2 regions of the Diaphorobacter nitroreducens genome follow, and region 2 is predicted to be linked to the other one. Evidence: riboswitches for the same ligand, from Rfam matches in the RefSeq annotation. Region 2 holds a riboswitch; the other holds the start of a gene.

Region 1 (15,952 bases), 1.9 Mb from region 2:
GCAGCGACGTGTCGGACGCCGCTACGGTAGCTTCGGTGTAGTTCTGGTAGCCCACCGTAAAGCTGAGGGGCGTGGCTGTTCCCGTCAACGTACTGGACGCGCGTACGAATGGAGGCCGCACTCCAGTGGGATCGGGCGCATCGAAGGCGACGGGACTCATGGCGGGATTGGCTCCCGACGCGGGGGAGAGGGCGATGCTGGGATTGAGATTCAACTCCATGCTGCCGGCCTGTCGGATCTGTTGGCCTATCACGCGGAAAGCATAAGCAGCTTGCTGCTGTAGGGACGTCGCCTCTGATACCGTTCCTGTGATACCGCGCGATACCATCAGTGCGCCCAATGCGACGGCCACAACCAGTAGGCCGATGGCTATACCCACCAGTAGTTCGAGCAATGTCACGCCTTGCTGGCTAATAGCAAGACGGATGCGTCTTCTATGCGCGTTAGATAGCACGGTCTTCGAGGGGGCGAAATCGTATTTCATATAGGCACGCTCAATTGGGGCAGTACAAGGTGCCGCCACCTACACCCCATGGTGTGCAGCGCTGGGTGGGCTGGATGTACTGCAGGTGGCAGATGAGCCCTTTGGTTTTGTCCGCGTTATTGGGATCATCTGGGTCAACGCACCGCACTGGGTTGTCATCAGCATCCGTGGCCAGTGTCGGGCTGGTGGTGGTGGCATCAGAGGCGCCTAAGATGCGGTTTCTTATTGCCGTTGTGTCGGCGTCTGAGAAACTCTGGCCGTTTTGGTTGTAGCGGTTTTCGTTCCACGCAATTAAAACGCCCAGTTGACGCGGACCGCCTTTGGGGATGAACGTAATGGCTTTGCCGTTGGGCAATGTTTCGCCCACGCTGGAATGCCATTGTTTGATGTCATAGGTGGCCAGCCGGTCGGGTGCACAGGCCCCGCTTGCGCAGTCGTCGCTGCTCGTGGGCTTTTCTGTGTACTTGCTCAGGTTGCCTAGGGCGTCGGGATTGTTCTGCAGGCGTTCGCCCAGATCCTCAATCAGCCGAATCGCTTGCGCACGCCGCACGCCTCCTTGGGTGTCGGCGAGCGTGCGCATTTGCACTCCCAGAATGCCCAGAATTCCCAGAGCCATGACCACGATCGCGACCAGCGATTCGATCAGGGTGATGCCGCGTTGATGGGCGAATGGGGAGATGGCAGCGTTGTGTGTCATGGTCAGTTGCAGTTGACTTCGCCAGACAGGATGCGGATCCGTCCGCCTGCGTTCAGGCATAAGGTGGTGACGGCGGGGGAACTCACCCCGGTTGCCGCAGGTGAGAGGACAAAGCGCAAGGTGTTATTGCCGTTTGCCATGCCGTAACGGTCGATCTCGATAGAGTTGCCACCGGGATGCCGTGTGACGTTGACATTACCTTCCAACTGCATCTCCCGTAACTTCGGCTCTTGCGGGGTGGAGCTTTTCCAAGTGCCATTGCTGTCCAGGTCTTCAAAGATGATCCAACCGCAACCCCAGTCCTGGGTCGTTCCGGCGTTTTGACAGCCACCAGAGGTGTTGGCCAGCTTTTGTATGGCGACGCGCCCGCCTCGTTTGAGGGCCTCGGAGCGTGCGTAATACAAGGTGGATTGCAATTCCTCCGCTGCTTGGCGTACGCGCCAGCGCTCAATGAGCGGTGTGAAGCTGGGACCAGCCAGCGCGGCCAGTACGCCCAGAATAGCCACGGTGACCAACAACTCGATGGCTGTGAAACCCCGAGCGGAGTGTCTTGGGTGATAGGGCTGAGCAGGCCGTGGGGAGCGAGGGGAGTGCAAGGGTCGCATGCTCAACATGCTATGAATGACACGCTTACTAGGCATCATTTGGATGGATGGGTGGAGCGACGACCCAGACGAACGGTAAGCAGGGACACTAATCGGTGAGCATCTGTATTCACGTTAGGCTCGCCCCATGCCGCTCTGGACTCTGGATCCTTTCCTCCTGGCTTGCGCCCTGCTGCTGGCGCTGGCCATTGACGGCCGCTGGGGCGAGCCCCCTGTTGCCTTTCACCCCGTCGTGTGGATGGGGCGGGCGCTGGGGTGGGCAGGGATGCGCATCGCGCCGCTGCAGGTCACAGGTCGGGATATGCGGTCTTTTTGCGCTGCAACGCTTGTCTGGTGTGCGCTAGCAGCTATCGTTTTAGTAGTATCCGGCGCTTTGCAGTGGGTCGCCATCACGTTGCTTCCCGTCTGGGGTGCAGCGCTCGTAGTGGGATTGCTGCTGAAACCTTTGCTGGCCTGGCGCATGCTGCGCGGGGAAGTGCTGGCGGTGGAAGATGCGCTCGCGCAGTCGCTGGATGCGGGGCGCGAGCGACTGTCCTGGCTGGTCAGCCGTGATGTGCAAGGGCTCGATGCGGCGGCCGTGCGCGAGAGCGCCATTGAATCCCTGGCCGAAAACCTCAGCGACTCCGTGATTGCGCCGCTGTTTTGGTTCGTGCTGCTGGGCCTGCCCGGTGCGGCGCTTTACCGCTTTGCCAATACGGCCGACGCGATGTGGGGATACCCCGGCATGCGCGGCGGGCGCTACTGGCAATGGGCGGGCAAGTGGGCGGCGCGTGCGGACGATGTGCTGTCCTGGCTGCCCGCGCGCATCACGGCGGTGCTGTTGTGGGGTGTGTCGCGTGGCAAAGGCGCCCGCTGGACTGATCTGCGCGCGCAGTCGCGTCTCACGCCGTCGCCCAACGGCGGGTGGCCCATGGGGGCGATGGCGCTGGCGTTGGGGGTGCGCCTGTCCAAACCTGGTGTGTACGTGTTGAACGCCCCCGGGCGTGCGCCCCAGGCCGCGGACACGCAGCGTGCGGTGCATTTGGCATCAAAAACACTGCTAGCGCTTGTGGTGCTTGCGGTAACAGCTCTGTTATTGATAGCTATAGTGCACACCCATGTCTGACCATGCGCCACAGCACGGCGGCCCGGATGCTCTGGGCGTGCCGCTGCATGACTTCTCCACCAACGCCAACGCCTGCGGTCCTTGTCCGCAGGCCATCGCGGCGCTCCGGCAGAGTGACTTCATCCACTACCCCGACCCGGCCTACACCGCGCTGCGCGCGCAGATTGCCACGTTCCACGGCGTGGCGGTGCAGCGCGTGGTGCTCGCCGCCAGCGCCAGCGAGTTCATTCATCGCATCACCGCGCACGCGGCACGCAGCGGCGCGCGCCAGGTCGTTGTGCCCGCGCATGGCTACGGCGACTACACCCGCGCGGCCCAGGTGTGGGGGCTGGACTGCCGCCACACACCTTCTTCTGAGCCGGCGCTGCACTGGGCGTGCGAACCGGCCAGCCCGTTGGGAACGACCGATGCTGCACTGGCGGCGTGGTGCGCCCCGGCCCCTGTCGGCGTGTTGCGCATACTGGACTGCGCCTATGCACCACTGCGCCTGGAGGGAGCCACCACCGTAGCGCCTGATGTCGCCTGGCAGATGTGGACGCCCAACAAGGCGCTGGGCCTGACCGGCGTGCGCGCGGCCTATGCCATTGCGCCGAGTGCCGCGGTCGCCGATGGCAGTGTCGCCGCTGTGCAGGCGCTGGCGGCCTCCTGGCCGGTCGGTGCCGACGGTGTCGCCCTGTTGGCGGCCTGGGTCCGGCCGGATACGCAGGCATGGCTCGCGCAATCGCTGGCGACCCTGCGCGAATGGAAGGCCGCGCAACTGGCGCTGTGCGCGGCCCTGGGCTGGGCCGTTGCGCCGGGCAGTCTCGCCAACTTCTTCACGGCATGTCCGCCGGTGCAGGATGTAGGGACCTTCCTGCAATGGCTGCGCGCGCGTGGCGTCAAGCTGCGCGACTGCACCTCGTTTGGCCTGCCCCGGCATGTGCGCCTGGGCGTGCTGCCACCGCAGTCGCAGCGGGCGCTGGAGGTATCGTGGCGCCTCTACAAGGAATCGCAATGAACAAGACCCGACCCGGGCCGGCGCGCTGCGTCATGGTGCTGGGCACCACCAGCGGCGCGGGCAAGAGCTGGCTGGCCACCGCGCTGTGCCGCTACTACAGCAACCAGGGCCTGAAGGTGGCGCCTTTCAAGGCGCAAAACATGAGCAACAACGCGCGCGTGGTGGCTGCACCGGGCGAGCAGTTCGGCGAGATTGGCAGTGCCCAGTATTTCCAGGCGCTGGCAGCGCGGGCCGTGCCCGACGTGCGCATGAACCCGCTGCTGCTCAAGCCAGAAGCCGACACGAAGAGCCAGGTGGTGCTGCTGGGACAGGTGAGCGATGAGCTTTCGCAGCTGCCATGGCGCGGCCGCAGCCAGCGTGTGTGGCCGCAGATCGCGGCGGCGCTCGACGCACTGCGGGCAGAGAACGACGTGGTGGTCATCGAAGGCGCGGGCTCGCCGGCCGAGATCAATCTGCACGCCAGCGACGTGGTCAACATGCGCGTGGCGCGCCATGCTGAGGCGCGCTGCCTGCTGGTGACGGATATCGACCGCGGCGGCGCCTTTGCCCACCTGTTTGGCACCTGGGCGTTGCTGCCCGAGGAAGAACGCGCGCTCATCGCTGGCTTCGTGCTCAACAAGTTCCGGGGCGACGAGGCACTGCTGGCGCCCGCGCCGCAAATGCTGCAGGACAAGACCGGCGTGCCCGTCGTCGCCACCATTCCGATGCAGTGGAACCATGGCCTGCCCGAGGAGGACGGCGTGTTCGACATGCGCTCCACCGCCGCGGGTGCCGTGCATACGCGCATCGCCGTGGTGGCGTATCCGCGCATCAGCAATCTGGACGAATTCCAGCCGCTCAAGAACGTGCCGGGTGTGCGCCTGTCCTGGGCGCGCAGCCCAGCGGATGTGGAGGGCGCTGACTGGATCGTCCTGCCCGGCAGCAAGGCCACGGCGGCTGACCTGGCCTGGCTGCGCGCACAGGGGTTGGATGCGGCGATTGCCGCGCATGCGGCACGCGGTGGCCGTGTGCTCGGAGTCTGCGGTGGACTGCAGATGCTCGGCGAGGCGTTGATCGACACCGTGGGGGTGGACGGCAATGGCCCCGGCCTGGGCCTGCTGCCGTTGGTGACGAGCTTCGAGGCCACCAAGACCGTGCGGCCCACGCGCCAGTGCTTCGGCGCCGTACAAGGCGCCTGGCGGCATCTCGCCGGCGTGGCTGTGCAAGGCTACGAAATCCACCACGGCCAGACTGCTCAGCACCCGGCCATGGCCGCCAGCGGCGATGTGGCGCGCGAAATCATGCCCGGGTTGGCGTGGCAGAACCCCGGGGGCAATGTGCTGGGCCTGTACCTGCACGGCCTGTTCGAGGACGCAGCCGTGCTGCGGGCACTGTTCGGTGCCGATGCTCCGACGCTGGATGCGGTGTTTGATAGGCTGGCCGCCGGCATCGCACGGCACTTCGAGCCCAGGGCGTTGGATGCCCTCGCTGCGCAGTAAAGGACGATAACTGCGGTTGTTATCATCCCCGTCCTCAGGTGCCCGCTGCCGCAAGGCAAAGGGAGAATCGGGAAGGCGGTTGGAGTCCGCCGCGTGCCCAACGCTGTAAGGAAGATGACCCCCGCTCAATGCCACTGGCCGCCAAGGCCGGGAAGGCGCGGCGGGTCAGATGAATCCAAGCCAGAAGACCGGCCTGAACGTTCATCGCGCTGCAAGGCCAGGCAGCGTGCGACCTATTCACGCACAGGGGACTGCCATGAATACCGCGCAGGCGCAAGCCACGCAAAGCGTTCACGCCTTTACGCAAGAGGCCCGCGACGCCATTTACCGCACCATCTTTTCACGCCGTGATGTGCGCGGGCAGTTTCTGCCCACCCCGGTACCGGACGAGGTGCTCAGCCGCATCCTGACCGCGGCGCACTATGCGCCTTCCGTAGGCTTCATGCAGCCATGGAACTTCCTGTTGGTGCGATCGCAGGACACCAAGCGCCGGGTGCATGATGCCTTCGCCAAGGCCCATGCCGAAGCGACCGGTATGTTCGAGGGCGACAAGCGCGCGGTGTACCAGCATCTCAAGCTCGAGGGCATTCTGGAGTCGCCCATCGGCCTCTGCATCACGTGCGACCGCGAGCGCACCGGTCCGGTGGTGGTAGGGCGTACCCACATGAAAACCATGGACCTGTACAGCAGCGTCTGTGCCGTGCAAAACCTGTGGCTCGCCGCGCGCGCCGAAGGGCTTGGGGTGGGATGGGTGAGCATCTTTCACCAGGCCGACCTGCAGCAGGCGCTGGGTATTCCCAAAGGCATCACCCCCATCGCCTACCTGTGTGTCGGCTACGTCAGCCACTTCCACGCCAAGCCCGAACTGGAAACCGCTGGCTGGCTTCCGCGCCTGCCCGTGGAAGACCTGGTGTACTTCGAGCAATGGGGGCAGCGCGACGACCAGCAGCCGCTCATCGCGCATCTGCGGTGCGACCAGGCTGCGGCGCAGTGCAGTCGCCAGACCGCACCGGCATAAGCCAGCCACAACGCATGGGGCCCGCCCCGCAATACGGCCACCTCTTGATGTGCGCCCCGTGAGTCGGGGCCGCGCTGGACCTTTTTTTGACAATCGAAACACGCCATGATCATCGACCTGCCTTTCGTTGCTGACCTCACCGATCTGCCGCTGACGCAGGCCCTGCAGCACAAGCTGGACAACAAGACCAAGCCACTGGGTGCGTTGGGGCGCCTGGAGCAACTCGCCCTCCGTCTGGGCCAGATCCAAGGTACCGAATCCCCCATGCTGCAGGCGCCGCAGATGCTGGTGTGCGCGGGCGACCATGGCCTGGCGGCCAAGGGCGTATCGGCCTATCCGAGCGACGTGACCTGGCAGATGGTCGAGAACTTTCTGGCAGGCGGCGCAGCCGTGAGCGTGCTGGCGCGCCAGCACGGCCTTCAGCTCACCGTGGCCGACTGCGGCGTGGCGCGCGAAGTACCCGCGCGCGACGTCGTTCCCGGTGCGCCCCGCCTGGTGCACTGCCGCGTGGCGGCGGGGACACAGGACGCGAGCGTCGGCCCTGCGATGACCGAGGCGCAGTGCGCCCAGGCGCTGCGCAACGGCATGGATATCGTGCGCGCCATGCCCGGCAACGCGCTGCTGCTGGGCGAGATGGGCATCGGCAACACGTCCGTGGCGTCGCTGTTGTTGGCGCGTCTGGCAGGCGTGCCGCTGGCCGAGTGCACGGGTGCCGGTACGGGACTGGATGCGGCAGGCATCGCGCGCAAGCAGGCCGTGCTGGAGCAGGCGCTGGCGGCCAACGCCGGTGCTACGCAGCCCTTGGAGGCCCTGGCCGCCCTGGGTGGTTTTGAAGTCGCCACGCTCACCGGCGCCGTGCTGCAGGCCGCCGCCGAGCGTCGTGTGATCGTGGTCGACGGCTTCATCACCTGCGCGGCTGTGCTGGTGGCCGTGCGCCTGGCGCCTGCCGTGCTGCAGCGCTGTGTGATTGCCCATCGCTCCGGCGAACGGGGCCATGGCCACATGCTGCAGGCTTTGCAGGCGCAGCCGCTGCTGGACCTGGGGCTGCGCTTGGGAGAAGGCTCAGGTGCCGCTCTGGCTTGGCCGTTGCTGGAGTCGGCATGCCGCGTGCTGCGCGAGATGGCGAGTTTTCAAGCGGCCGGGGTGGACGGAGCGATGCGCTAAGTGTCTTGCCGACACTTGCCATCTTCAGGATGGGCGCATGAGAAATTCGAAGGGGCTGTGCAACCAGAAGCCGTCCTATCACGCACTGGGTAAATAGTTAAATGCTATCGATCGAATTTGCCAATTGATGAAAAAGTAGTAAGAATCTTCTCTACCAAGTGACCTGTTGAAACCCTGGTAAGGGTGCGTGAAAATCACAGCGCGCGACGCCAGCGGCTACGCGGCAGTGGCCCCCGGGGGCTGCTGATCGATAGGTTGAAGGGGAAGAGAGGCACCTTATGACTTGCATCGATGAACAGCCCGCTCCCGTCCTGATCATTTCCGGCACGCGCCCCGAGATCATCAAGCTGGCACCGGTATATCACGCCCTGCGAGGCGCGCAAAGTGTTCGCCCCGTGTGGCTGCACACCGGCCAGCACAGCGACATGGCCGTGCAGATGCTGGACTGCTTCGATATCCGGCCCGACCATATGCTCGAGCGCCAGGGAAGCACGCTCCTGGATTTCAGCCTCGGGTGCCGCCGCCAACTGGAAGGCGTGATGGGGCAGCAGCCCTGGAGCGCCGTCATCGTGCAGGGCGACACCGAAAGCGCGTTCCAGGGAGCGCTGGCGGGTTTCTCCCATGGCCTGCCGGTGTTGCATGTCGAGGCTGGGCTGCGCACCTACAACCTGCGCCGCCCGTTCCCCGAGGAAGGACTGCGGCAGATGATCAGCCGCATCAGCCGCCTGCACTTCGCGCCCACTTTGCGTGCAGCGCAGGCGCTGGAGCGTGAGGGGATCGCCTCGCGCGACATCCTGGTGACCGGCAATACGGTGGTGGACGCGCAATTGTGGGTGTGCGAGCGCCATCACATCCGCCGTCGTGTGCAAGGTCGCGGCCATATCCTCGTCACCATGCACCGGCGCGAGAACTGGGGGCCTGACATCGACAACGTGTGTGCGGCCATTGCCGACATCGCCCGCGAGTTCCCGTGGATGACCGTGCTGTTCCCGGTGCACCTCAATCCCGTGGTACGCGACCCCGTGCACCGGCACCTGGGCGCGCTGCCCAATGTGCGCCTGACGGCGCCGCTGGACTACCTGGCCATGCAGCAGGCGATCGCCGATGCCTGGCTGCTGCTCACGGACTCGGGTGGTCTGCAGGAAGAGGCGCCGACCTTCAAGGTGCCGCTGCTGGTACTGCGTGAAGAAACCGAGCGGCCGGAGGTCATCGATGCGGGCTGCGCCGCGTTGGTCGGGGCCGACCGCCAGTTGATCGTGCGCTCCGTGCGCCATCTGATGGACGACGGAGAGGCCTACGGCCGCATGCAGGCCGCAGCCAACCCCTTTGGGGATGGCCAGGCGTCCCAGCGCATCGTGGCACGGCTGGAGCAGATGCTGGCGCCCCCCGCGCCCGCGCCCGCACATGCGGCTGCGCCCGCGGTTGCGGCCCTGAGTATCTAGAGGAGCCGCACCATGTCCTGGATAGATGTTTTTACCGCCTATCTCTACCTGCTCAAGATGGTGGCGATCGGGGTGGCTGTCGTCATCTTCATCAGCAGCCTGGATGACCTGTTCATTGATATCGCCTACTGGATCCGCCGCGTCTGGCGCGCCTTCACGGTGTACGCACGCCACGCGCCGCTGAACTACAAGACGCTCTACGACGCCGAGGAGAAGCCGCTGGCCATCATGGTGCCCGCCTGGCAGGAGCACGGCGTGATTGGCCAGATGGCGCAACTGGCCGCCACCACGCTGGACTACGAGAACTACCACATCTTCATCGGCACTTATCCCAACGACCCGCAAACGCATGCCGACGTGGAGCAGGTGCGTGCACGCTTCCCCAACGTGCACACGGTGGTCTGCGCGCGTCCCGGACCGACCAGCAAGGCCGACTGCCTGAACAATGTGGTGGACGCCATCCTGCAGTTCGAGAAGCGTTCTGGCGTGCGCTTTGCCGGCTTCATCCTGCACGATGCCGAGGACGTGCTCTCCAAGTTGGAACTGCGGCTGTTCAACTACCTGGTCAACCGCAAGGACCTCATCCAGCTGCCCGTGTACCCGCTGGAGCGGCCCTGGAACGATTTCACCGGCGGGCACTACCTTGACGAGTTTGCGGAGCTGCACGGCAAGGACATCGTGGTGCGCGAGGCCCTGGTCGGCCAGGTGCCAAGCGCGGGCGTAGGGACGTGCTTCAGCCGTCGCGCCATCATGGCCCTGCTGCAACAGGGCGATGGCATTGCCTTTGACACGCAGAGCCTGACCGAGGACTACGACATCGGCTTTCGCCTCAAGCAGCTGGGCATGCAGGAGGTGTTCGTGCGCTTTCCCGTCGAGGAGGACGATCACATTGGTCGCGCGCCCTCGCCGGAGCGCGTGCCCCTGCGCAGCGAACGCGAGGCCAGCGTCATCTCCGTGCGCGAATTCTTCCCTGACACCGTGGCCGCCGCCGTCCGGCAGAAGTCCCGCTGGATCACGGGCATCGTCATCCAGGGTTTTCGTACGCTGCGCTGGACGCACAGTGCCGTGCTGAACTACTTCCTCTGGCGCGACCGCAAGGGAATCATCACCAATTTCGCCAGCTTCACGGCCACGCTGCTGGCCATGCAGCTGATCGGCATCTGGCTCTACCAGCGACTGGTGCCGGATGCCTACCGGTTCCTCTCGGTCTTCGAAGGCGACTGGTGGTTCCATGCACTGCTCTTGGCCAACCTGGTGCTCATGTTCAACCGCATCGTGCAGCGCGTGTTCTTCGTCACCAGCTACTACGGCGTGGTGCAGGGATTGCTGTCGGTGCCTCGGCTGCTGTGGGGCAACTTCATCAACTTCCTTGCCGCCTGGCGGGCGCTGGCCCAGGCATGGCGCGCCAAGGACCTGCGGCGCATGGCCTGGGTCAAGACGGACCACGAGTTTCCCCTCCTGGGCGAAGGGCCGCGTCAGCATCGCGCACTGGGGCAGATCCTGGTCCACCAAGGCGCCCTGACCGAAGCGCAACTGCTTGATGCGCTGGAGCATCCCATGCGCGGGCTGCGTCTGGGCGCAGCGCTTGTGCACCGTGACGTCATCACGCCCCAGCAGCTGGCTGCGGCGGTTGCCGAGCAGGCCGGCGTGCCATGGGAAACCCTGGGAGGGCAGGCCGTGGACAGCGACCTGGCGGCACTGGTGCCAGCGGCCGTGGCGCTGCGCTATAGCGTCGTGCCGCTGCGCGAGCAGGGGCGGGTCCTGGTGGTGGCCAGCGAGGCGGCGATCGACCCGGTGTCGCTGGCCGCCATCGAGCGCAAGCTGAGACGTACCGTGCGCTACGTCATCGTGCCCAAGGGCGAGGTCACCGTGGAACTGCGGCGCCTGTATGCACACCACGGCACAGAACCCGCACGCGACCTGCTGGCGCAGGCCGTGCAGCAGCAGCGCGTTACCGCCGAAGAGGCGCGGGGCATCTGGGCCCGCTATCTCTCGCGCCAGTTGCTGCTGGGCGACGTGCTTCTGGCCGTGGGCAAGATTGACCAGGCGGTGCTGGGCGCCCTGCTGCTGCAAAAGGAGAAGTCCGATGCCAGCCTGGGCGCCTTCCTCGTGGAGCATGGCGTTCTGACGGAGGCGGCCGTGCAGGAGGCGCTGCAGCTGCAGCAGCAGCTGCAGGTCACCATGGAGCAACTGCTGTGCCGCGCCAATGCGCAGCCCACCGTCCGGGCCATTGCTTGAGAAGGCCGTCATCATGAATTTCGCCCCCCGCATTCTTGCCCTCGCCGTCATGCTGGCCTCCACGGGCGCCCCGGCGCAGACCCTGGACCTGGGCCCCGACATCAGTCCGCTGAAGCGGTTCCAGGTCTATCCCCACATCGACAAGGCCTTCGAGGCGATGGCCCGCGGCGACGGCACGCGCGCGATTGCCGAGCTGGAACATGCCCACCGGCTCGCCCCAGAGAACACCGCGATTGCGCTGCACCTGGCCCAGGCGTACCAGCGCTTTGGCCAGCCCGCGCGTGCCGCGGCGTTGCTGCGGGCCCAGCGGTCACGGCACCCGGGCGATGCGCGCATCGCCCAGGCACTGCGCGAATTGCAGCCCCCACCCGCAACCGTGCAGGAAAGCGCCACGGTCGTCGCGCAGCCCGAGGCAGCACCCGCCGCGCCAGTGCTCGCCGCTGCGCCTTCCGCAACTGCGCCCGAACCTGCGTCGGAACACGGCACGCCTGCGGCGGCTCCGGCCATTGCGGCGCCGCCCGATCAGCTTGCCAAGCCTGCGCCTGCGGTGCGTGCGCAGCGGCGCATGGCGCAGGTGCCACGGCCTCGGCGGGCCGACGGCGCCCCGGGCTATGCCGCTGCCAGCCGTGCCTACGAAGCGGTGGAGCGTGCAGAGTTGCCCGCCGCCCTGGCGTGGGCGCGCGAGGCCGCGCAGGCCGCCCCTGCCAATGCTGACTACCAGCGCCTGCTGACCTACCTGCTGATCGAGAACGGGTTGTACGAGGAGGCACAGACCAAGGCACGGGAGGCGGAACTGACTTTCGCCCCGCAAGGCGATACGCAATGGCAGGCCTTGGGCGACACCGCGCGGCAGCGCCACGCCTATGCGCAGTTCGAAGCCGCATCGCAAGCGCAGCGGCAGGGCCGCGCCAGCGATGCCCTTGCCCATGCGCAGGCGGCAGCGGAACAAGCCCCGGGTGTGCCGGCGTATCGCCTGCAGTGGGTAGGCCTGCTGTTGGCCGCGGGCCGCCATGCGCAGGCGCAGCAGGTGGCCGAGCAGGGCCTGGCCCAGGGCGATGGCGCGGCACTGCAGGTCCTGCGCGGCGCGGCGTTGCAGGCGCAGGGGCAGACGGACGATGCGGCGCGGGTTTTCGACGGTGTGATTGGCAGGCCGGATCTTGCGCCGCACGAGCAGCAGAACTACCGGGTGATCGCCGCCGATGCGGCGCTCGCGGCGCGCCAGCCCGAACGCGCTAAAGCCCTGCTGCAGCCGCTGGCGCAAGGCGGCGCCGTGGATGTGTCGGGGCGAGAGGCTGAGATACGGGCCGCCACGCGCCGGCCGATCTCGGCCGCATCCCTGCAGACGTTCTCCCTGCGCTTGCCGGTTGTCAATTGCTTTGGCAGCGCCCAGGCGCCCGGCTGCGAAGTGTGGCCCGGGCAGGACGCGCCGGACCCTGCGCGTGCCGTGGCGCAGGAGGCGTTCCGCGCCTATACCGAGCGCGACTATGGACTGGCCGCGGCCAAGGCCGAGGAAGCCGCGCGGCTGCAGCCTGCGCATTTGCCGTACCGCCTGTTGCGGCTGCAGGCCTTGGTGGCCGCGGGCCAGGTGGAGCAGGCTCTGCGCGAGGCCGACGACACCCTGCAGTCGCGCGCCGACGGGGCGGAGGTGCTGGCCCTGCGCAGCCGGGTGTACCACGACCTGGGACGGCGCGAGCAGGCCTCTGCCGATGCGCGCGCGGCCTTGCAGGCAGGAGGCCTGTCCCTGTCGAGTGAAATCAACCTGCTGCTGCAGGAAGGCCGACGCGACGAGGCCGTGCAGCAGTTCGCACACGCGATGGCGGGGCCGGATTTTGCGGGCAGCGCAGACCCCGATCTGGCCTACCTCGCTGCCCGGGTGGGCAACGACCGCACCGCGCTGGCCGTGTTCGACCGCGCGCACGCCAACGACGCGCTGCCGGCCGCCGCGTTGCCCGACGGCGCCTACACCGCGAGCCGCCTGGCCGAGAACGACCGCGCCATCTACTACCTGCAGCAGACCATCGATGCGGTGGAAGCCGGACGGCTGGAGCAGACGCCCCGCCAGCAGTTCGCCACCCGGCGCGAGCTGGCGGACCGCACCCGCACCTGGGGCATCAATGCGTTGCTGGGTTACCGGGGCATGTCTCCCGGCTCCATCTCGCCCGTGCCCGGGCTGTACCGGGATGCCGCCCAACTGGTGGGGGAGGCCTATTGGCGCCCGCAGGGCTATCGCGACGGCAGCTTCTGGGAAATCTATGGCGGCGTAGTGCAGACGGTCTACAGCCGCCACGGCGGCACGAGCGGCAGCGACACCACACAAGGCGCGCTGGGCGTGCGCGCCAAGCCTTTGCGCGACCACAACCTCGTGTTGTCCGCCGAGCGGCGCATCCGCATCGGCTCGTTGTCCTTCAGCGACTGGCTGCTGCGCGCCGGTTATTCCTACGGCGTGGGCACCGACCTGCGCGTGGACGTTCCGGACTGGTTCACGTTCAACGTCTATGCCGAGGCGGGGCGGTTCCTGCAGCGCAAGCAGGACTACGTGACCTTCGAGGCGCAGGCCGGGCGCAGCTTCCGCATGGGGGATGCGGACTCGCGCCTGGTGCTGTTCCCGCACGCAGTGGTGGGTGTGGACTACAACTCCGCACGCACGGCCGCGGGCTACAACGGCGCTGCGGGCGCGGGCGTGGGCATTGCGCTGCGCCGCTGGTTCCGCGAGGACCGCTACAACGCGCCGCGTTCGTACCTGGACCTGTCGCTGCAGTACCGCGCGCGCCTTGCGGGCGACGAGCGGGGCAAGGGCGTGTTCCTGCGCGCTGCGCTGGTCTTCTGACGTCAGCGACCGATAGTTTTTATTTTGCTTCAATAAATATAGCTAGGAGCGCTTGATTCAAAACGGTTTCAAGGTGTTTTATGCATGAAACCTTTGATGGAAGAGCGCGAGCTGCTATTCGTTTTGTTCAACCTTGGCTGCCGCGGGAGGAGACCATGAACCGACTGTTGCGATACACCCTTGTGGTACTGGGCGCCCTCGCGCTGCACGCGTGTGGTGGCGGGAGTGATCCGTTCTACAGCGCGCCGAGCGTGCCGCTCTCGCCGTTTGGCACCAACGACCCCGTCCGGCGCGACCCCATTGCCGCGATGCCGGCGCCCGTGCGCGCGCAGCCGGCCGGGCCGCGCGTGCTGGTGCTCTACGACCAGCCGCCTGGCAGCCCCTTCGCCAAGATGGGGGTGGGCTACGCGATCATGCTGCAGAACCTGCTGGGACATTTCGATGCGGCGGTGGACATGCGCCCCGTGGAGCAATACGCGGCGCAAAGCCTGGCGGGCTACCAGGCTACGTTCTACATCGGCTGGGCCGAAAGCGACAGCATTCCCGCAGCGTTCTTGCAGGACGTGGCCGCGGCCAGCCAGCGCGTGATCTGGCTGGGTCGCAACCTGCAGCAACTGGCGGATGAGCAGGGCGCGGCATTCGTGAGCCAGCGCGGCTTTCAGCCCGTGGGGCCGCGCACGAAGGACAACGCACCGGCCGGCGTGGAGCCGAGCTTTTTCAGCGATGTCTACTACCGCAAGCACCCGGGCCTGTTGTTCCAGAAGGCAGTCAAGACGATCAACGGGGAGCCTGCCGCCGCGTGGGACATGTTCATGACCCAGGTGACCGACGGCGCCAAGGCGCTCGTGCATGCGGACATCATCAACCCGGCATCGAACGAGCAGGGACCCTATGTGCTGCAGTCGGGCAATTTCTGGTTCGTGGCCGATACGCCCTTCGATTACGCGGGTCCGCGCGACCGGTACGTGATCTTCTCGGACTTGCTGCACGACATGCTGGGCATCGACCATGCCGAGAACCACCAGGCGATGATGCGTTTCGAGGATGCGGATGCGAAGGTGAACCCGGTCGCCTTCAAGCGGGTGGTGGACCTGGCGTTTGAGCGCAAGGTGCCTTTCTCGGTGGGGGTGGTACCGCACTACAAGGACCCGCTGGGCGCCCAAAGCGCGGGCGTGCCCACCGACATTCCCATGGCGAACGCCCTCAACCTGCGGCTGGCGCTGGACTACGCGCTGGCACGTGGCGGCGAGATCCTGCAGCACGGCACCACGCACCAGACCGAGGGCATGATCAACAACGCATCGGGTGCCACGGGCATCGACTACGAGTTCTGGGACACCGTCAACGACCGCCCGCTGCCCGGTGATTCCGTGGACTGGGCGAAGAACCGCATCAACAACGGCCTACGCCAGATGCTGGACCTGGGCTATATGCCCGTGGCGTGGGAGACGCCGCACTACGTGGGCTCGCCGTCCACCCTGCAGGCCGTCGCGCAGATCTACGAGATGGGCTACCAGCGGCACACGTACTACACGTCCGACCAGCCCGACCTCAAGGCCGGGGACTACATGGTGGACCAGTTCTTCCCCTTCGTCATCGAGCGCGACCGCTACGGCCTGCGCGTGCTGCCGGAGAACCTGGGCAACCTGCAGTATTTCGAGTTCGGGGCGGATGAGGAGCTGACATCCAAGGAGGTGCTGGAAAACGCGCGCTACCAGAAGGTCGTGCGTGACGGCTTTGCCTCGTTCTTCTTCCACCCCTTCCTGGCGGTTGAGTCCCAGGCGCAGAAGTATGACGGGCGCGGTTATACGCACCTGAAGGAAATCGTGGATGGCCTGACGGCCATGGGCTACACGTGGACCTCACCCAGCCGCCAACGCAAGCCCTGACCCTGACA
Region 2 (15,952 bases):
GCCAGGTCGCCCACGCTGTGCTCGCCGTCGAACAATCCCATCACCCCTTCGATGAGCAGCAGGTCTGCTTCGGCCGCCGCGGCGCGCAGGCGTTGCGCGCAATCTGCCGCACCGGTCATCCACAGATCGAGCTGGTGCACGGGGGCGCCGCTGGCCAATTGGTGCCAGTGCGGGTCCAGGAAGTCGGGCCCACACTTGAACACCCGCACGCGCCGGCCTTGGCGTGTGTGCAGGCGCGCCAAAGCGGCGGTGACGGTGGTCTTGCCCTGCCCAGAGGCGGGCGCGGCGATGACCAGGGCGGGACAGCGGCTCATGGTGTGGCAGTCGGTGATGGCGTTACTGCGGCGCCCACTTCAGGCCCACGTAGAACGTGCGGCCGCCGGTGGCGTAGGTGCGCGCCAACTGGTAGTCCTTGTCGGCCAGGTTGTCGACGCGGGCCAGCAGCGTCACGTCGCGCGCCACACGCTTGCTGGTGTAGAGGTTGAGCGTGGTGTAGCCGCCCAGTACGTTGGTGTTGGCCGCGTTGTCGTACCGGCGCGCGGATGCGTAGAGCTCCGCCCCCAGCGTCCAGCCTGCCACCAAGGTGTCGGCACCCAGCGTGGCGTAGCGCTTGGCACGGCGCGCCAGCAGTTTGCCGCTGTCCAGGTCACGCGGGTTCTGCCAGTCGATGGAGCCATGCAGCGACACGCCCGCGATGCGGTGCGCGGCCGACAGCGTCACGCCCTTGTACTCGGCGCGGCCCACGTTCTCGTAGCAGCCGAAGCTGGAATCACAGCGGCCCGCGGCGCCGAAATTGATGAGGTTGCTGACGCGGTTGCGGTACGCCACGACACCCACGCTGCTCTCTCCTTGCGTCCACCGCGCGCCCAGCTCCACGTTGCGCCCCTTCTCGGGCTGCAGGTCGGGCGCGCCGTATTCGCTGAAGCGGTGGTAGAGCGTGGGTGCACGGAAGGACGTGCCGGCCGCTGCGGTGACGCGCCACTGCGGCGTAATGGCGTAGCCATAGGACAGGCTGCCCGTGCTTTTGCCGCCGAACTCGCTGTCGTCGTCATAGCGCAGGTTGGCCTGCAGCGTATGGGCGCCCTGGTTCAGGCCATATCCCAGCGCGAGCGCGTTCTGTGAGCGGTCACGCTGGAGGTCGCCCACGAACTCGGTGGCGGGGTTGTGCAGTTCGTCCTCGCGGCGCTCCAGCGCGGCTGTGAACAGATGCGCGCCCAGGCGCCACTCGTTTTGCAGCAGGTAATTGTGCAGCGTGGTCTCGGTCATGTAGAAGTTGGGCCGGGTGCTGTATTCACTCTGCCCCTGCGTGACCTGCAAGCGCGTGCTGTACACGTCGCTCCACTTGGCCAGCCATGCCAGGCTGGCCGTGCGCAATTGGTGGTGATTGCGGTCGTCGGCCGTTTTGCTGCCGTCGTACTGCGAGTTGAGGTTGCTGGCCAGCAGCGTGCCCTCCAGGCGATGGGTCGTGTCGAACTGCACGCCCAGTCGGGCATTGGCAGAGGTGCGGCGGTAGCCGTCTTCGTCCGGGTTGTAGGCGGAGCCTACGCGGGCACTGAAGCCATCGGCGCGCTCATGCGACAGCCCCAGCGCATAGTCCACCTGCTCGGTGCCGCCACTCACGCCGGCCTGCACCGTCCGCGTGCCCTGGTTGCCCAGGCCCACGCCCACGTAGGGCGCCGGCGCACCCTCGCCCTTTTTGGTGAAGAGCTGGATCACGCCTCCCATGGCATCCGAGCCGTACACAGCAGCCGCTGGCCCGCGCACGACCTCGATGCGGTCGATCTGCGACAACGGGATTTGCTCCCACACCACGCCGCCGGTGGATTGCGAGTCCAGGCGCACGCCGTCCAGGTACACGGCGGTAAAGCGCGACTCCGCGCCGCGCAGGTAGACGCTGCCATTGCTGCCCTGGCCGCCATTGCGCGTGATCTGCACGCCTGGCAGGCGCGAGATCACGTCAATGACGCCTACCGCGCCGCTGGCCTCGATGGTTTCACGGTCGATGACGGACACATCGGACACGATGTCGGCCAGCGGCCGGGCCACGCGGGTTGCCGTGATGACGGTTTCACGCAGTTGGGGTTCTGTGGCTGCCTGGGCCAGCAGGGTCTGGGACACGGCGGGGAAAGCGGCGGCCAGCGCCAGCGGCAGCACGGCGACGCGCGCGTGCACGGAAAGCGCACTCAAGCGCACATTGAACGGACGGGTGTTTGTCATGTGGGGCAAACAGAGAGATCGCCACGGCCGACCTCCCCGTCGGCACCTGGGCATAACGGCCCAGGTTTCACAAAAGGAAACGCGGAGCCACCTCGTTGGCCGGTATCCGGGCTGGCGGAACGCTCTGCATCGCCTTCCCAAACGCTTGTTCAAGGCGCTCAGTGGCTTGTCAATGAAGAGGGAGCCGAGGTACGGCTCATCCGCTGACCGTTGCGGGGGCAGCGCAGGCACAGGACACACTCCATGGCGGAGAGTCCCTCCCTGCTTCCCGTTGAACTGCGGCATGTGAACCACGCCGCGAGCACCAACTGCGCAATTTTACGATGGTTCGCACGCCGATCCCTACAATCGGCAGCGTATGGCCTCCCCCTCTTCCATCGACCAGATCGCCGAGCGCGTTGAGCGGCTGCTGCTGCGCCATGCCGAGTTGCAGCGCACCAATGCCCTGTTGGCGCAGCAGGTCGCGGCGCTCACCCAGGAGCGCGATTCCCTCCAATCCCGCCTGCAGGCTGCCCGTGCGCGCGTGAACGCATTGCTGGACCGCCTGCCTGCCGAGCCCGAACTCCCCGGCACTGCCGAGACGAAAGACGCGCCATGAAGCAGATCGAGGTACAGATCCTCCAGCAAAGCTATCTCCTGGCCTGCCCGGACGGCCAGGAGTCGCGCCTGCTGGAGGCGGTCGAGCGCGTGGATACCGCCATGACGCGCATCCGTGACGCGGGCAAAGTACGCGCGCGTGAGCGCATCGCCGTGCTGGCGGCCCTCAACCTGGCTTTCGAGATCGCCGACCGCGAAGCCGCCGATTTGGCAGCCGCCTCAGCCCCTGCGCGCATCGTCCCCACCCCGGTCGCGCTGCACGTGCACGACAGCGATGAGCGCGTGCAGCAGTTGCTCCTGCGCCTGGACGAGGCGCTGGGCGAGGATGGGCGCCTCCTATAACCATTACGGTAAAAGCCTGGCCCCTGGCTGCACACGGACGGCCCACTACAATGAACATGTCTGCGGTGCTGCCGGGCTTTATATTTCCTTGAACCAATGCTCATTGAGCACGGGCTTGGTACATCGCCCGGTGAGCGTGATCATCTCGCGTCAGATGAACCCAACGCCTGGCTGCCCTCGCCCACCTGAACCCCCGGTTCAGGATGCCGGTCCGGTGGCATTCGCAGACACCTTTTCTCCGGTAATCGCTTGCGCCCTCGCTCCGGGTGAGTGCCAGCGACCTCAATACCTGCTCAGAAAATCCGGCGCTCCGCGGCCAGCGCGCGCAACCCACCCATCTGCAAGGCACAGAGCAGACCTTGGTAGTCGTCGCACCGATGGCAAATATCCTGGCGTGGTTCGGGCGTTTCCCAGTCCTTCGGCAATCACGCCGACACGCAGCGCGCCCTCATACGCACGATGGCGCATCCAGTAAGGCAGCGATGTGTAGCTGGATTTCTCCACGTCGATGAGAACAGACTCGTCACTTCCGCTGGTATAGATCTGACAGCGATACGTCACGCCTGAGCGCCTCGGTTTGCGCCATTCGCTTGCCACGGCATGCTTCGCGGAGTCGCTGTGGTTCCAAAAAACGCTGTTTTCAGGGCACGCACCACGGCGCCGGCTGCCCATGGACAACCTCCATCCACAGCGCCCATGCACCCAGGGAAAAAAGCACGCCACCTGCCAGCCGAGACCCCCACGCCCCACCCTTCACGCCGATCCAAGCGCGAATGCGGCCAAAAGTCCACGGCCCCAGCACCAGCCATACACCGCTTCCTACGCCAAACAGGACCATGCACAAGGCTCCGCGGAGCACGCTTCCGCTGAGAGCGGCAGTCAACAGTGCGGTGTACAGAAGGCCGCATGGCAGGAGCGCCCAGGCCACACCCGCGGTCAGGAGCCCGCCAGGCCGAGAGACCAAGGGCTTGACCTTCGCCCAGGCAGCACGCCCCGCCCGCTCAACCCACAAGGGCTGCTGCGCTTGCACCATCATCATCCCGCCCCACGCGAGGATGAGCACATGCATCAGCGTCCAAAGGGGGCGCAATGCCGAGGTGCTTTGCCCCAGCCATGCGAGTTGCTCCATGGCCAGCGCAACCACCGCCCCTGCAGCGCCGTAACCGATCAGGCGCCCCACGTGAAACTGCGCTACCCGTTGGAGGATTCCGCGGCGGGACGCCCATTGAATGGTGTGGGTGGCGTCCGGCGTGCCACCCAGCCCCGTAAGCGCCGCGCAGGGAACAGAACACATCGCCAAACAGTGAGCCCCTCCCATCAGCCCCATCAGGAAGGCCGTCGTGGCCAGCGCCCACAGCATGGGTCAAATAATCCGGGAAAAGCGAGCGCGGTTACGGTCAGCCTGCAGATACTTGTCGAACACCATGGCCACGCCGCGCACGAAATACCATCCCATGGGCGTGACTTCAACGCCCTCATCACTGATTTTCACCAAGCCCTGAGCCGCCATTTCTTGCAGTTGCTGTAATTCCGCATCGAAATAACTGCGGAAATCAATCAGCCAGGACTGTTCCAACGGCTCAAACAGCAATTCACCTTGGCACATCAACGCCATGATGACTGCGCGGCGCACCAAGTCGTCCTTGGTCAACGCCAGCCCGCGCACCACAGGCAAATGCCCCTGGTTAATGCAGTCGTAATACTCGTCCAGCGTTTTCACATTTTGGCTGTAAGTAGCGCCCACGCGCCCGATGGCAGAAACGCCCAGACCAATCAGGTCGCAATCGGGCTGCGTGCTATAGCCTTGGAAATTGCGGTGCAGCCTGCCTTGCCGCTTGGCCACCGCCAGCGCATCGTCAGGCAGCGCAAAATGGTCCATGCCCACGTAGACGTAGCCGGCTTCCTGGAACACATCAAGTGACCGGGCCAGCATGGACACCTTGGCCGAAGCCATGGGCAACTCGGCCGTGATGATGCGTCGCTGCGACTTGAAGCGTTCTGGCAAGTGAGCGTACGCATACAGCGCGATCCGGTCTGGCCGCAGCTCGGCTACCTGCTCCAAGGTGCGATCAAACGACTCCGGTGTCTGTCGCGGCAGCCCGTAGATCAAATCCACGTTCACCGATTCAAACCCGAGCTTCCGAGCCGCATCGACCAACGCGAACACCTTTTCGGCAGGCTGAATGCGGTGCACGGCCTTTTGTACTTCAGGGTCGAAATCCTGCACGCCAAAGCTCAGGCGATTGAAACCCAGCTCCGCCAACAATCCCAGCCGCGCTTCATCCACGGTCCGGGGGTCCACTTCTATGGAGTACTCCCCCCCCGGAACGAGGACGAAACTGCGCCTCAGCATGCCCATCAGTTCGCGCAAACCGTCATCCGTCAGAAAAGTAGGCGTGCCTCCGCCGAAATGCAGCTGGCTCACATGCTGACCCACACCGCAGTGCGCCGTATGCAGGTCGATCTCACGGCTGAGGTAACGCAAGTAGACCTCTGCCCGCTCTGGATGCCGGGTAATGATCTTGTTACACGCGCAGTAATAGCACAGCGATTCACAAAACGGGATGTGGACATAAAGCGACAAAGGCATCGCCTTGGCTACCGAACCCACGCGACGCTGCTGCAGCGCAAGGATGTATTCCCGCTCGCCAAAAGCCTCGACAAAACGATCAGCAGTCGGATAAGAGGTGTAGCGCGGCCCTGGGACGTCAAAGCGACGCAGGAGCTCTGTTGTAACAACGGTCATGACGGGATTCCTTGCACTTTCATATCACTGTGCCGTAGAGTCCCCCATGAGTCCTTGACGTTGATCAAGCGCCCATAAGGTCCTTGTGGCGACAATTTGACTTCGGCTCAAAGTCGTCCAACGGCCTACGGCATTCCATGTCTCCCAGCCGTTCAGAGGTAAGCTCAAGCCATGAACAGGGTTCCCATGCATACGAATCTCCAGACCATCAAAGTTGCCTGCTCAAACTGCAATCTGCGTGAGCTGTGCATGCCCGTGGGTCTGGACGACCAGCAACTCAAGCGCATCGATGACATTGTTGCTGTACGACGCAAGATCAAGCGTGGCGGCACGCTTTTCCGGAACGGTGAACCCTTCACATCCCTTTTTGCCATCCGCACCGGATTCTTCAAGACCTGTGTCGCCACCGAAGACGGTCGCGATCAAGTGACGGGTTTTCAAATGGCGGGCGAGATCATCGGCCTGGATGGCATCGTGAGCGACCGCCACACTTGCGATGCGGTGGCGCTTGAAGACGCCGAAGTATGCGTCATGCCCTTCGACCGTATTGAAGAGTTGTCGCGCGAAGTAACGGCACTACAGCACCATGTGCACAAGATCATGAGCCGCGAGATTGTTCGTGAGCATGGGGTCATGCTGTTGCTGGGGAGTATGCGTGCCGAGGAACGCCTTGCCGCATTCCTGTTGAATCTCGTACAACGCTTGCATGCTCGGGGTTTCTCACAATCCGAATTGGTGCTGCGCATGACACGCGAAGAGATCGGCAGCTACCTGGGATTGAAACTGGAAACCGTCAGCCGCACGTTTTCCAAGTTCGTGGAAGAAGGTATTGTGGAAGTAAAACAGCGCCATGTGCGCATCGTCGATACCGATGCGCTGAAGCGCATTGTCAACAGCCAGCAAGCCTGCCATTAAGCCTCGGTTTTTTGTTCATTCATAACTGATCGGCGGAAAGATCAGGAAACGTATTTGGCGCAATCAGCCGGCCGCGCCCCTTTGGGCACGGGGCAGCGATTCAACTCAAAGGGCGAGAGTGACAACAGCGTCGTCAATGCGCTGGAAGCCATGAGTACGAACCAGAACGTGAAGAAGGCGATGGTATACACACCTTCGCGCGAGAGATGCAGGGGTTGATCAAACCACTGCAGCGCTTCTGGATCCACGAAGGCGAACACTACCATTTCCATGACGCCCGCCATCAAAAAGGCCGGCCACGCGATCCACATCAATCGTTGCATCCACATTCGCCCATCTCCTAGCAAGTGTAGTTGACAGCCTAGCATCTGTTCTCCGGCATGCAAAGAGGACTCGCCCTGCCGGTCAGCGCGGTTGATCCTCCAGCGGAGTAGCTGCATGGTTGCGCCCCTTCATGGCAGGCGTCATGTCGCCCCCAGACTCCTTCAGGGTCTCGTTGATGTTCAAGCCCCGTTGGTAATAGTCTTCCGCGATGACGGGGTCGGGTTTGCTCACGGCCAGCCAGAGGGTCACGAAGCCCGCAATGATGACAATCACCGGCCCCGCGATGACAAGCCAGACATGGCCAAACGTCCACCAAGGCTTTCCGTCGTCGTCCAGTTTCATGGGGGAATTACTCAACATTTATATTAACTCCTCGCTCATTTATGAGCACAGCTTGTTCATTTGTATTCCACGACCGCCTTCAGCGGGGTACGAGGAATACGGATTTCTCTGCCACTTGGGCTTTATCACCCTGCGCTTGAATATCGAAATACACCGTATGCGATCCAGGAGATGCTGAGCCATACGGAATTTGAAGACGGACAACCACCCATCGGGATTCCGCCGGTCCAATGTCAATTGCGGTCTCGGACGCCACTTCCAGCCCTTCCATACCGTGGGCGCTGATGGTGTAGCGCTGCGCCCCCTCCGTGGCGTTCATGATCTGCAGCCGGTAGATATTTTCCAGCTTGCCTCCCGCCACGATGCGCGAGAGCGCAGCGCGGTCGCGCACGATGTCCACCTTCAACGGGGTGCGTACCACCAAGCTGGCCAGCATGCCGATGCACAACACCACCAGCACCGCTGAATAGAACAACACACGGGGTCGCAGCACGCGTTTGAGCATTTGCGATTGGGTCCAGTGGTTCTTGACGCCGTTCTGCGTTGAGAAGCGAATAAGCCCGCGCGGATACTTCATCTTGTCCATCACGGTATTGCAAGCGTCCACGCAGAGACCGCAACCAATGCATTCATATTGCAGTCCGTTGCGAATATCGATACCCGTTGGGCAGACCTGGACACACAGCGTGCAATCGATGCAGTCACCCAGTCCCGCAGCTTTGTGGTCTACCGTCTTGTTACGGGGCCCGCGAGGCTCGCCGCGCTCAGGATCGTAAGAGACGACCAGCGTGTCCCTGTCGAACATTGCGCTTTGGAAACGCGCATAAGGGCACATGTATTTGCATACCTGCTCGCGCAGGAATCCTGCGTTACCGTACGTGGCCAACCCATAGAAGATCACCCAGAATATCTGCCACCCTCCTTGCAGGGCCAGCAACTCTCCCCCCAGCTCGCGAATCGGAACGAAATAGCCCACGAAGGTGAAGCCGGTCCAGAATGCGACCGCAATCCAAATGGCTTGCTTGACAGATTTTTTCCAGATCTTCTCAAATGTCCACGGACCATTGTCCAGGCGCATACGGGCACTGCGGTCGCCTTCGACTTTGTGCTCGATCCACATGAACATTTCCGTGTATACGGTCTGGGGACAGGAGAAGCCGCACCACAGGCGTCCCGCCACTGCGGTAAACAGAAAAAGCGACAGCGCGGAAATAATCAGCAAACCCGTCAGATAAATGAAGTCCTGCGGGTAAAGCACCAAACCAAAAATATAGAAACGGCGTGCTCCGAGGTCAAAGAGCACCATCTGGCGCTGGCCCCACTCCAGCCATGGCAGGCCATAGAAAACCAGCTGTGTCAGAAACACCATCGCCCAACGCCAACGTGCGAACACTCCACTTATCGAGCGTGGATAGATTTTCTTTTGCGCCTCATAGAGCGAAATGACCTCGGTCTGCGAACTTTCGGCCCCCACTGGCGTGATAGGAATCACCTTACGGGGCTGACCTTCGGCTGGCTTCATGGTGGAATCTCAAAAAGGAAGTGCAACTTCCAAAACGCAAAACGGCCGGCGCCCCTCGACGGGGAGCCGGCCGCACAGGGAGCATCAGCGCGGGGCGCCGGCCTTATTGGACAAACCCCAGACGTATGCCGTCAACACCTTGATCTGTGCATCGGTCAACTTGCCCGTTTGGGCAGGCATCTCGTTGGTCTTGCCATTGTTGATCATAGCGGTGATGGCAGCTTCGCCCCAGCCATGCAGCCAGATGTCATCCGTCAGATTAGGGGCACCCAGGGCCACATTGCCCTTGCCGTCCATCCCGTGGCATGCAGCGCACGCAGTGAACTTCGACTTGCCCAGAGACGCCTTCAGGGAGTCATGCGGGCTTCCCGAAAGGCTCAGGACATAGTGGGCGAGGTTGCGCACATCTTCCGGCGAGCCCACGGCGGCCGCCATGGGAGGCATGACGCCAATGCGCCCATCGTGGATGGTCTTCTGGATCTGATCAGGCGCACCGCCGTGCAGCCAGTCACCGTCGGCCAGGTTGGGGAAGCCCTTGCTGCCGCGGGCATCGGAACCATGACACTGCGCGCAGTTGTTCATGAACAGACGCTCACCAATTGCCATGGCCGCTGTGTCGGCCGCCATCTCTTGGGGCTGCATGGCCTCGAACCGCGCGTACAGGGGCTGCAACTCTGCGTTAGCCTTGTCCACTTCGGCTTGGTACTCGCCCAGCTGCGTCCAGCCCAACTTACCCTTAAAGGTCCCCAATCCGGGATAGGCAGCCAGATAGCCAGCGCCGAATACCAGCGTGATGATGAACAGCCACATCCACCAACGGGGCATGGGGTTGTTCATTTCCGTCAGGTCTTCGTCCCAGACGTGACCGGTGGTGTTGTCGGCCGTAGCCTCGACCTTCTTGCGGGACGTGATCCACAGCAGCAAGCCGCAGGCCACGATACCGATGATGGTGATTCCGGCCACGTAGAAGGACCAGAAGTTACTCGTGAAATCGCTCATGGGTTATCTCTTTTCTTGTGGAGACTTCTTCAGTCCTCGGCGAAGGGCAACTGCGCTGCCTCCTCGAACCGGGCCCGGTTGCGGCGCATGAAGGCCCAGAACCAGATGCCCACGAAACACGCCAGCGACGCCAGCGTGGCCACGATACGCATGGTGGTGATGTCCATGACCAGCTCCTCGATTACTTGAGCGCACGGCCCAAAACCTGGAGATAGGCCACCACGGCATCCATCTCTGTCTTGCCCTTGACCTGCTCGGCGGCGCTGGCGATCTCCTCATCCGTATACGGGACGCCGACCGTGCGCAATGCCTTCATGCGAGGAGCGACGACGGAAGGATCGATCTGGTTCTTTTCGAGCCAGGGGTAGGCGGGCATATTGGACTCGGGCACCACGTCGCGCGGATTGTTCAGGTGAATGCGATGCCATTCATCGCTGTACTTTCCACCCACGCGATGCAGGTCGGGCCCAGTGCGCTTGCTACCCCATTGGAAGGGATGGTCGTAGACGAACTCGCCAGCCACCGAGTAGTGACCATAACGCAGGGTTTCCGCGCGGAACGGACGGATCATCTGCGAGTGGCAGTTGTAGCAACCCTCGCGCAGGTAGATATCGCGTCCGATCAGTTGCACTGCCGTGTAAGGCTTCACGCCTTGGACGGCCTCAGTCGTCGATTTTTGAAAGAACAGAGGAACGATTTCCACCAGGCCGCCGACGGCCACAACCAGCAAGATCAGCACGATCATCAGGAAGTTGCTGGTTTCGACCTTCTCGTGCGTGAAGCCGGTGGATGCTTTGTTATGCGTATTGGACATGTAGTTGACCCTCCGAACTTCAGGCGTGAGCGGGTTTCACGGCGGGAATGGCCACCTTGACGGAGCGTCCGGAGATCGCCGTCACCCAGACGTTCCATGCCATCACCAACATACCGCCGAGGTACAGCAGACCGCCAAAGAAGCGGATCGCGTAGAACGGATAGGTCGCCTTGACTCCTTCCACGAAGGTATAGGTCAGCGTGCCGTCGGGGTTCACTGCGCGCCACATCAGACCTTGCATCACGCCAGCAATCCACATGGCGGCGATGTACAGCACGATGCCGATGGTGGCCATCCAGAAGTGCAGTTCAATTGCCTTGATGGAGTGCATCTTCTCCTTGCCGAACAGGCGAGGCACCAGGTAATACAGCGAACCCATGGTGATCAGACCCACCCAGCCCAGCGCGCCTGCATGCACGTGGCCCACAGTCCAGTCGGTGTAGTGCGAGAGCGCGTTGACGGTCTTGATGGACATCATCGGGCCTTCGAACGTGGACATGCCGTAGAACGACAGCGACACGATCAGGAAGCGCAGGATGGGATCGTCACGCAGCTTGTGCCAGGCACCGGACAGCGTCATGATCCCGTTGATCATGCCGCCCCAGCTGGGCGCCAGCAAGATCAGCGAGAACACCATGCCCACAGATTGCGTCCAGTCAGGCAGCGCGGTGTAGTGCAGGTGGTGCGGACCCGCCCACATGTACGTGAAGATCAGCGCCCAGAAGTGGACGATGGAGAGGCGGTAGCTGTACACCGGACGGCCAGCCTGCTTCGGGATGAAGTAATACATCATGCCCAGGAAGCCGGTCGTGAGGTAGAAGCCCACGGCGTTGTGGCCGTACCACCACTGCACCATGGCGTCCTGCACGCCTGCGTAGGCGGAATAGCTCTTCATGAAGCCCGCCGGAATGGCCGCACTGTTGACGATGTGCAGCAGCGCCACGGCGATGATGAACGCACCGAAGAACCAATTGGCCACGTAAATGTGCTTCACCTTGCGCTGGCCGATCGTTCCGAAGAACACCACCGCATAAGAGACCCACACGGCAGCGATCAGGATGTCGATCGGCCATTCCAGCTCGGCATATTCCTTGCCGGAGGTATAGCCCAGCGGCAGGCTGATGGCCGCCGCTACGATGACCAGTTGCCAGCCCCAAAAAGTGAACGCCGCCAACTTGGGCAGAAACAGCCCCGCCTGGCAAGTGCGCTGCACCACGTAATAGCTGGTGGCGAACAGGCCGCAGCCGCCGAATGCGAAGATCACGGCATTGGTGTGCAGCGGACGCAGCCGGCCATAGCTCAGCCATGGAATGCCGAAGTTGAGTTCAGGCCAGGTCAGCTGGGCGGCGATGAACACGCCTACCAGCATGCCGACCACCCCCCATACGACAGCCATGATAGAAAACTGGCGTACTACGGTGTCGTCGTAGTGCGCAACTCTTGTTTGTGAAGAATCCATCGGGCACCTCTAGTATTTGCAGTAAAAAGTTTTAACCAGGCTCGCAGTAGGCCTATTGACGAACATCAACCGTCCCTCAGAATGCGCTCCCCCTCCTGATCGACGTTCTCAAATTGGCCACGGTAGACGGCCCACCACAGTCCCGCCAGTACAAACAGCACCAGTACGACGGAGAGCGGAATCAACAAATACAGGATGTCCATATCAGACGACCTCCAAGGGCGTGCTCACGGCACGTGGGGCACCAGCGCAGTCGTCGGAACTCTCGTGGCTGATCGGGTCCGGCAGGCGCGCCAGGCGGGCCGCGTTGAGCACGACGAGCAGTGAACTCAGCGCCATGCCCAGGCCCGCGAGCCAGGCCGGCATGTAGCCCGCAATCGCCAGGGGCACGCACAGCGCGTTGTATGCAGCCGCCCACCACAGGTTCTGGCGGACGACGCGCAAGGTGCGCCGCGCCAGCCAGAGCGCCTGCGCAACAAGGGCGAGATTTTCGCCCATAACCACGAAGTCGGACCGTGACTGGGCCAGGGGCACGGCACGGCCGAACGCAAACGAGACATGCGCACCGGCCAGCACGGGGCCGTCGTTGAGCCCGTCGCCCACCATCGCCACATGGTGTCCTTGCGCCTGCAACGTCTGCAGATGCGCGAGCTTGTCCTGCGGGGTGCAGTCTCCCCGGGCCTGGCCGATGCCCGCCTGGGCAGCCACCCGCTGCACGGACTCGGCCCGGTCGCCGGACAGCAGCTCGACCGCCACGCCTTCGGCGCGCAGCCCGCGCACGGCCGCCGCGACCTCGGGGCGCAGTTGTTCGCTCAGCACGAACCGCGCGATTTCCACTGCCGCGCCTTCGCATTCCATCGACAGCACGACCTGCGGCCCCGCATCGCCGCCCACGGCAGGCACGCGGGCATGGGCCGCAGAGCCCAGGCGCAGAATCGTTTCCTGGGCGTGTGACGGTGACGATGCACGGGCCACCAGGCCTGCACCCGTCAGCTCCTGCACGGCATGGACCGTCCAGTCCGCGGGCACCGCGGCAGACTGCGCCGCGGATGCCAGCGCGCGCGACGCGGGATGCAGTGAATGCGCCGCCAGCGCCGAAGCCAGGGCCAGCGCCTCGCCCTCGCCCCAGCCGGCCCTTGGCGCCACATGTACGGCATGCAGCGCAAGCCCATCGCGGGTCAGCGTGCCCGTCTTGTCGAAGACCACCGTATCCACCGCGGCCAGCGCCTCCAGCCCTTGCAGATTGCGCACCAGCACGCCCCGCCGCGCCAAGGTGCCCGCAGCCGTCAGCATGGCCACCGGCGTGGCCAGAGACAGCGCGCAGGGGCACGTAACGATGAGCACCGCCACCGCCACCATCAGAGCATGGCTGGGGTCGCTCGGCCACCACCACACTGCCGCCAGCACCGCGGCCAACAACACCGCCACCAGGAAAGGCCGGGCCACCCGGTCCGCCAGCTGCGCCAGGCGGGGCTTTTGCAAAGACGCGCTCTCCATCAATGCCACGATCTGCCCAAAGCGCGTCTCACTGCCCAGCGCCAAAACCTCCACCGTGACCGGTGCGCGCAGGTTGTAGCTGCCCGCCGTCACGCGGCTGCCTTCGGGTCGGTCCACAGGCGTGGATTCACCGGTGAGCAGCGCCTCGTCGGCCTGGGTACCGCCTGAAAGGATGCGGCCATCCGCGGGAAAGGCCTCCCCCGGCAACACGCGCACCACGTCTCCGGCCTGCAGACGGCGCGTGGCCACGCGCGTGAAGCTGCCGTCTTCCGCCCGCCGCTCCACGCTGTCGGGCAACCGGTTCATCACGGCTTCCAGCGCCCCTGCCGTGCGATCGCGCAGGCGCAGCTCCAGCCAGCGGCCCGTGAGCAGGAAAAAGACGAACATGGTCAGCGAGTCGTAGTAGACCTCGCGGCCAAAGGGGCCGGTCGGATCGAACGTGCCCGCCATGCTGACCACGAAGGTGATGAGCATGCCCAGCGCCACGGGCAGATCCATGCTGACCCGCCGCTGCCGGATATCGCGCAGCGCGCTGGAGAAGAAAGGCCCGCAGGCGAACAGCACCACCGGCAGGCTGATGACCCAGGAGGCCCAGCGCAGCAGTTGTTCCATTTCCATGGTCAGGTCGCCGGGCATGGCTTGGTAGGCAGGCCATGCGTACATCATGACCTGCATCATGCAAAAACCCGCCACCAGCCAGCGCCACAGCGCCTTGCGGTTCTCGCGCTGGCGCTGCTCCCGCGCCAGCGCATCCAGGGCAGGCAGCGCGCGGTAACCGGCCTTCTGGACCGCGCCCATCCACTGCGACGGGCGCACTCGTCGCGGGTCCCATACCACGCGTGCGCGGCGGGTGGCGGCGCTCACGTCCGCTTCCGCCACGCCGGGCACACGCCGCAGGGCTTCCTCGATGGTCAGGGCGCAGGCGGCGCAGTGCATTCCGTCGAGCACCACATGCGACTCCCACGGACCCGCCTGGGCATCCGCACCTGCGGGGGTAGATGTGCAGGGCTTGCCAAAGGCCGACCATTCCTGGGGGTCATCAAGCAGCGCGACCTCATCCGGTGCAGCCGTGGAGAGGGGCGACGCCCACGGGTCGGCATCAGGATTTGACATAGCCTGAAGACTATTCGGATTGCGCGAAGGACTCATTGACTTGAATCAAGACATGGACCACGAACTATCCTATGCTTTTACCGTTCTTAACGAAATGAGGAGCTGCACATGTACAAACGCATCCTGATCGCCACCGACGGTTCCCCCTTGTCGCAAAAGGCCGTGGAAAGCGGGCTCTCGCTGGCGGGACTCACAGGTGCGTCGGTGGTCGCCTTGAAGGTCGTTCCCCGGTATCCGCGCAGCTATTTCGAAGGTGGCCTGCCCGTGGACGCCGCGGACATCAAGCGCATCGAGAAGCAGTGGGCGGATGCGGCCCAGGAACTGGTGGACAAGGTCAAGGTGCAGGGCACCGACGAAGGCGTGACCGTGAAGACCGTAGTCGCCAAGTCCGACCTGATCGCCGAAGCCGTGATCGCCGCCGCCAAGAAGCACAAGTGCGACCTGATCGTGATGGCCTCGCACGGCCGCAAGGGCATCAAGCGCCTGCTGCTGGGCAGCGAGACGCAGCACGTGCTGACGCACTCGCACATTCCGGTGCTGGTGCTGCGCTAAGCATCAAATCAGGCTCTAGCGCCCTACCATCAAGCGCTAGCAGCTATCATCTAAATAGCAAAAGGCGGCCCAGGCCGCCTTTTTGTATTGCAATGCCGCGCCGGCTCAGGCGAACAGCCCCTTGTACTGGTCGCGCAGCAGGTTCTTTTGCACCTTGCCCATGGTGTTGCGCGGCAGTTCGGTGGTGACGAAGCAGCGCTTGGGAATCTTGAAGTTGGCCAGTTGGCTCTTGAGCGATGCGATGACCGCGTCGCCGTCCACCTTTGCACCGGGCTTGGGGATGACCACCACCACACCCACTTCGCCGAAGTCCGGGTGCGGCACGCCGACCACGGCGCTCTCGGCCACGCCGGGCATCTCGTTGACGTAGCCCTCGATCTCGGCCGGGTAGACGTTGTAGCCACCGCTGATGATCAGGTCCTTGCTGCGGCCCACGATGCTCACGTAGCCGCGCTCATCCACCTTGCCAACGTCGCCGGTTTTGAACCAGCCGTCGGCGCTGAACTCTTCCTT

The links. A riboswitch is a leader RNA that binds a small molecule or an ion and turns the genes downstream of it on or off. The one in region 2 is predicted to bind cobalamin.
Region 1: linked by a shared signal. The riboswitch ahead of bluB (5,6-dimethylbenzimidazole synthase) and the one ahead of BA022_RS09965 (TonB-dependent receptor domain-containing protein) in region 2 are both predicted to bind cobalamin.

The regions. Positions count from the first base shown of each region.
Region 1 covers NZ_CP016278.1:238,340-254,291, forward strand. Annotated here, with positions in the region: gene BA022_RS19015 (PilW family protein) at 1-484, opposite strand, end outside; gene pilV (type IV pilus modification protein PilV) at 495-1,181, opposite strand; gene BA022_RS01100 (GspH/FimT family pseudopilin) at 1,184-1,699, opposite strand; gene cbiB (adenosylcobinamide-phosphate synthase CbiB) at 1,914-2,891, shown strand; gene BA022_RS01110 (aminotransferase class I/II-fold pyridoxal phosphate-dependent enzyme) at 2,884-3,888, shown strand; gene BA022_RS01115 (cobyric acid synthase) at 3,885-5,366, shown strand; cobalamin riboswitch at 5,386-5,577, shown strand; gene bluB (5,6-dimethylbenzimidazole synthase) at 5,623-6,384, shown strand; gene cobT (nicotinate-nucleotide--dimethylbenzimidazole phosphoribosyltransferase) at 6,490-7,548, shown strand; gene wecB (non-hydrolyzing UDP-N-acetylglucosamine 2-epimerase) at 7,827-8,990, shown strand; gene nfrB (cyclic di-3',5'-guanylate-activated glycosyltransferase NfrB) at 9,003-11,228, shown strand; gene BA022_RS01140 (NfrA family protein) at 11,242-14,055, shown strand; gene BA022_RS01145 (DUF2334 domain-containing protein) at 14,211-15,944, shown strand; gene BA022_RS01150 (alpha-amylase family protein) at 15,911-15,952, shown strand, end outside.
Region 2 covers NZ_CP016278.1:2,126,665-2,142,616, forward strand. Annotated here, with positions in the region: gene BA022_RS09960 (cobyrinate a,c-diamide synthase) at 1-314, opposite strand, end outside; gene BA022_RS09965 (TonB-dependent receptor domain-containing protein) at 337-2,217, opposite strand; cobalamin riboswitch at 2,298-2,541, opposite strand; gene BA022_RS09970 (hypothetical protein) at 2,576-2,815, shown strand; gene BA022_RS09975 (cell division protein ZapA) at 2,812-3,156, shown strand; RNA gene ssrS (6S RNA) at 3,211-3,390, shown strand; gene BA022_RS09980 (sulfite exporter TauE/SafE family protein) at 3,797-4,516, opposite strand; gene hemN (oxygen-independent coproporphyrinogen III oxidase) at 4,520-5,902, opposite strand; gene fnr (fumarate/nitrate reduction transcriptional regulator Fnr) at 6,074-6,817, shown strand; gene BA022_RS09995 (hypothetical protein) at 6,859-7,146, opposite strand; gene BA022_RS10000 (FixH family protein) at 7,223-7,501, opposite strand; gene ccoG (cytochrome c oxidase accessory protein CcoG) at 7,563-9,005, opposite strand; gene ccoP (cytochrome-c oxidase, cbb3-type subunit III) at 9,090-10,004, opposite strand; gene BA022_RS10015 (cbb3-type cytochrome oxidase subunit 3) at 10,034-10,171, opposite strand; gene ccoO (cytochrome-c oxidase, cbb3-type subunit II) at 10,186-10,818, opposite strand; gene ccoN (cytochrome-c oxidase, cbb3-type subunit I) at 10,838-12,277, opposite strand; gene ccoS (cbb3-type cytochrome oxidase assembly protein CcoS) at 12,343-12,480, opposite strand; gene BA022_RS10035 (heavy metal translocating P-type ATPase) at 12,482-14,887, opposite strand; gene BA022_RS10040 (universal stress protein) at 14,996-15,439, shown strand; gene BA022_RS10045 (malonate--CoA ligase) at 15,545-15,952, opposite strand, start outside.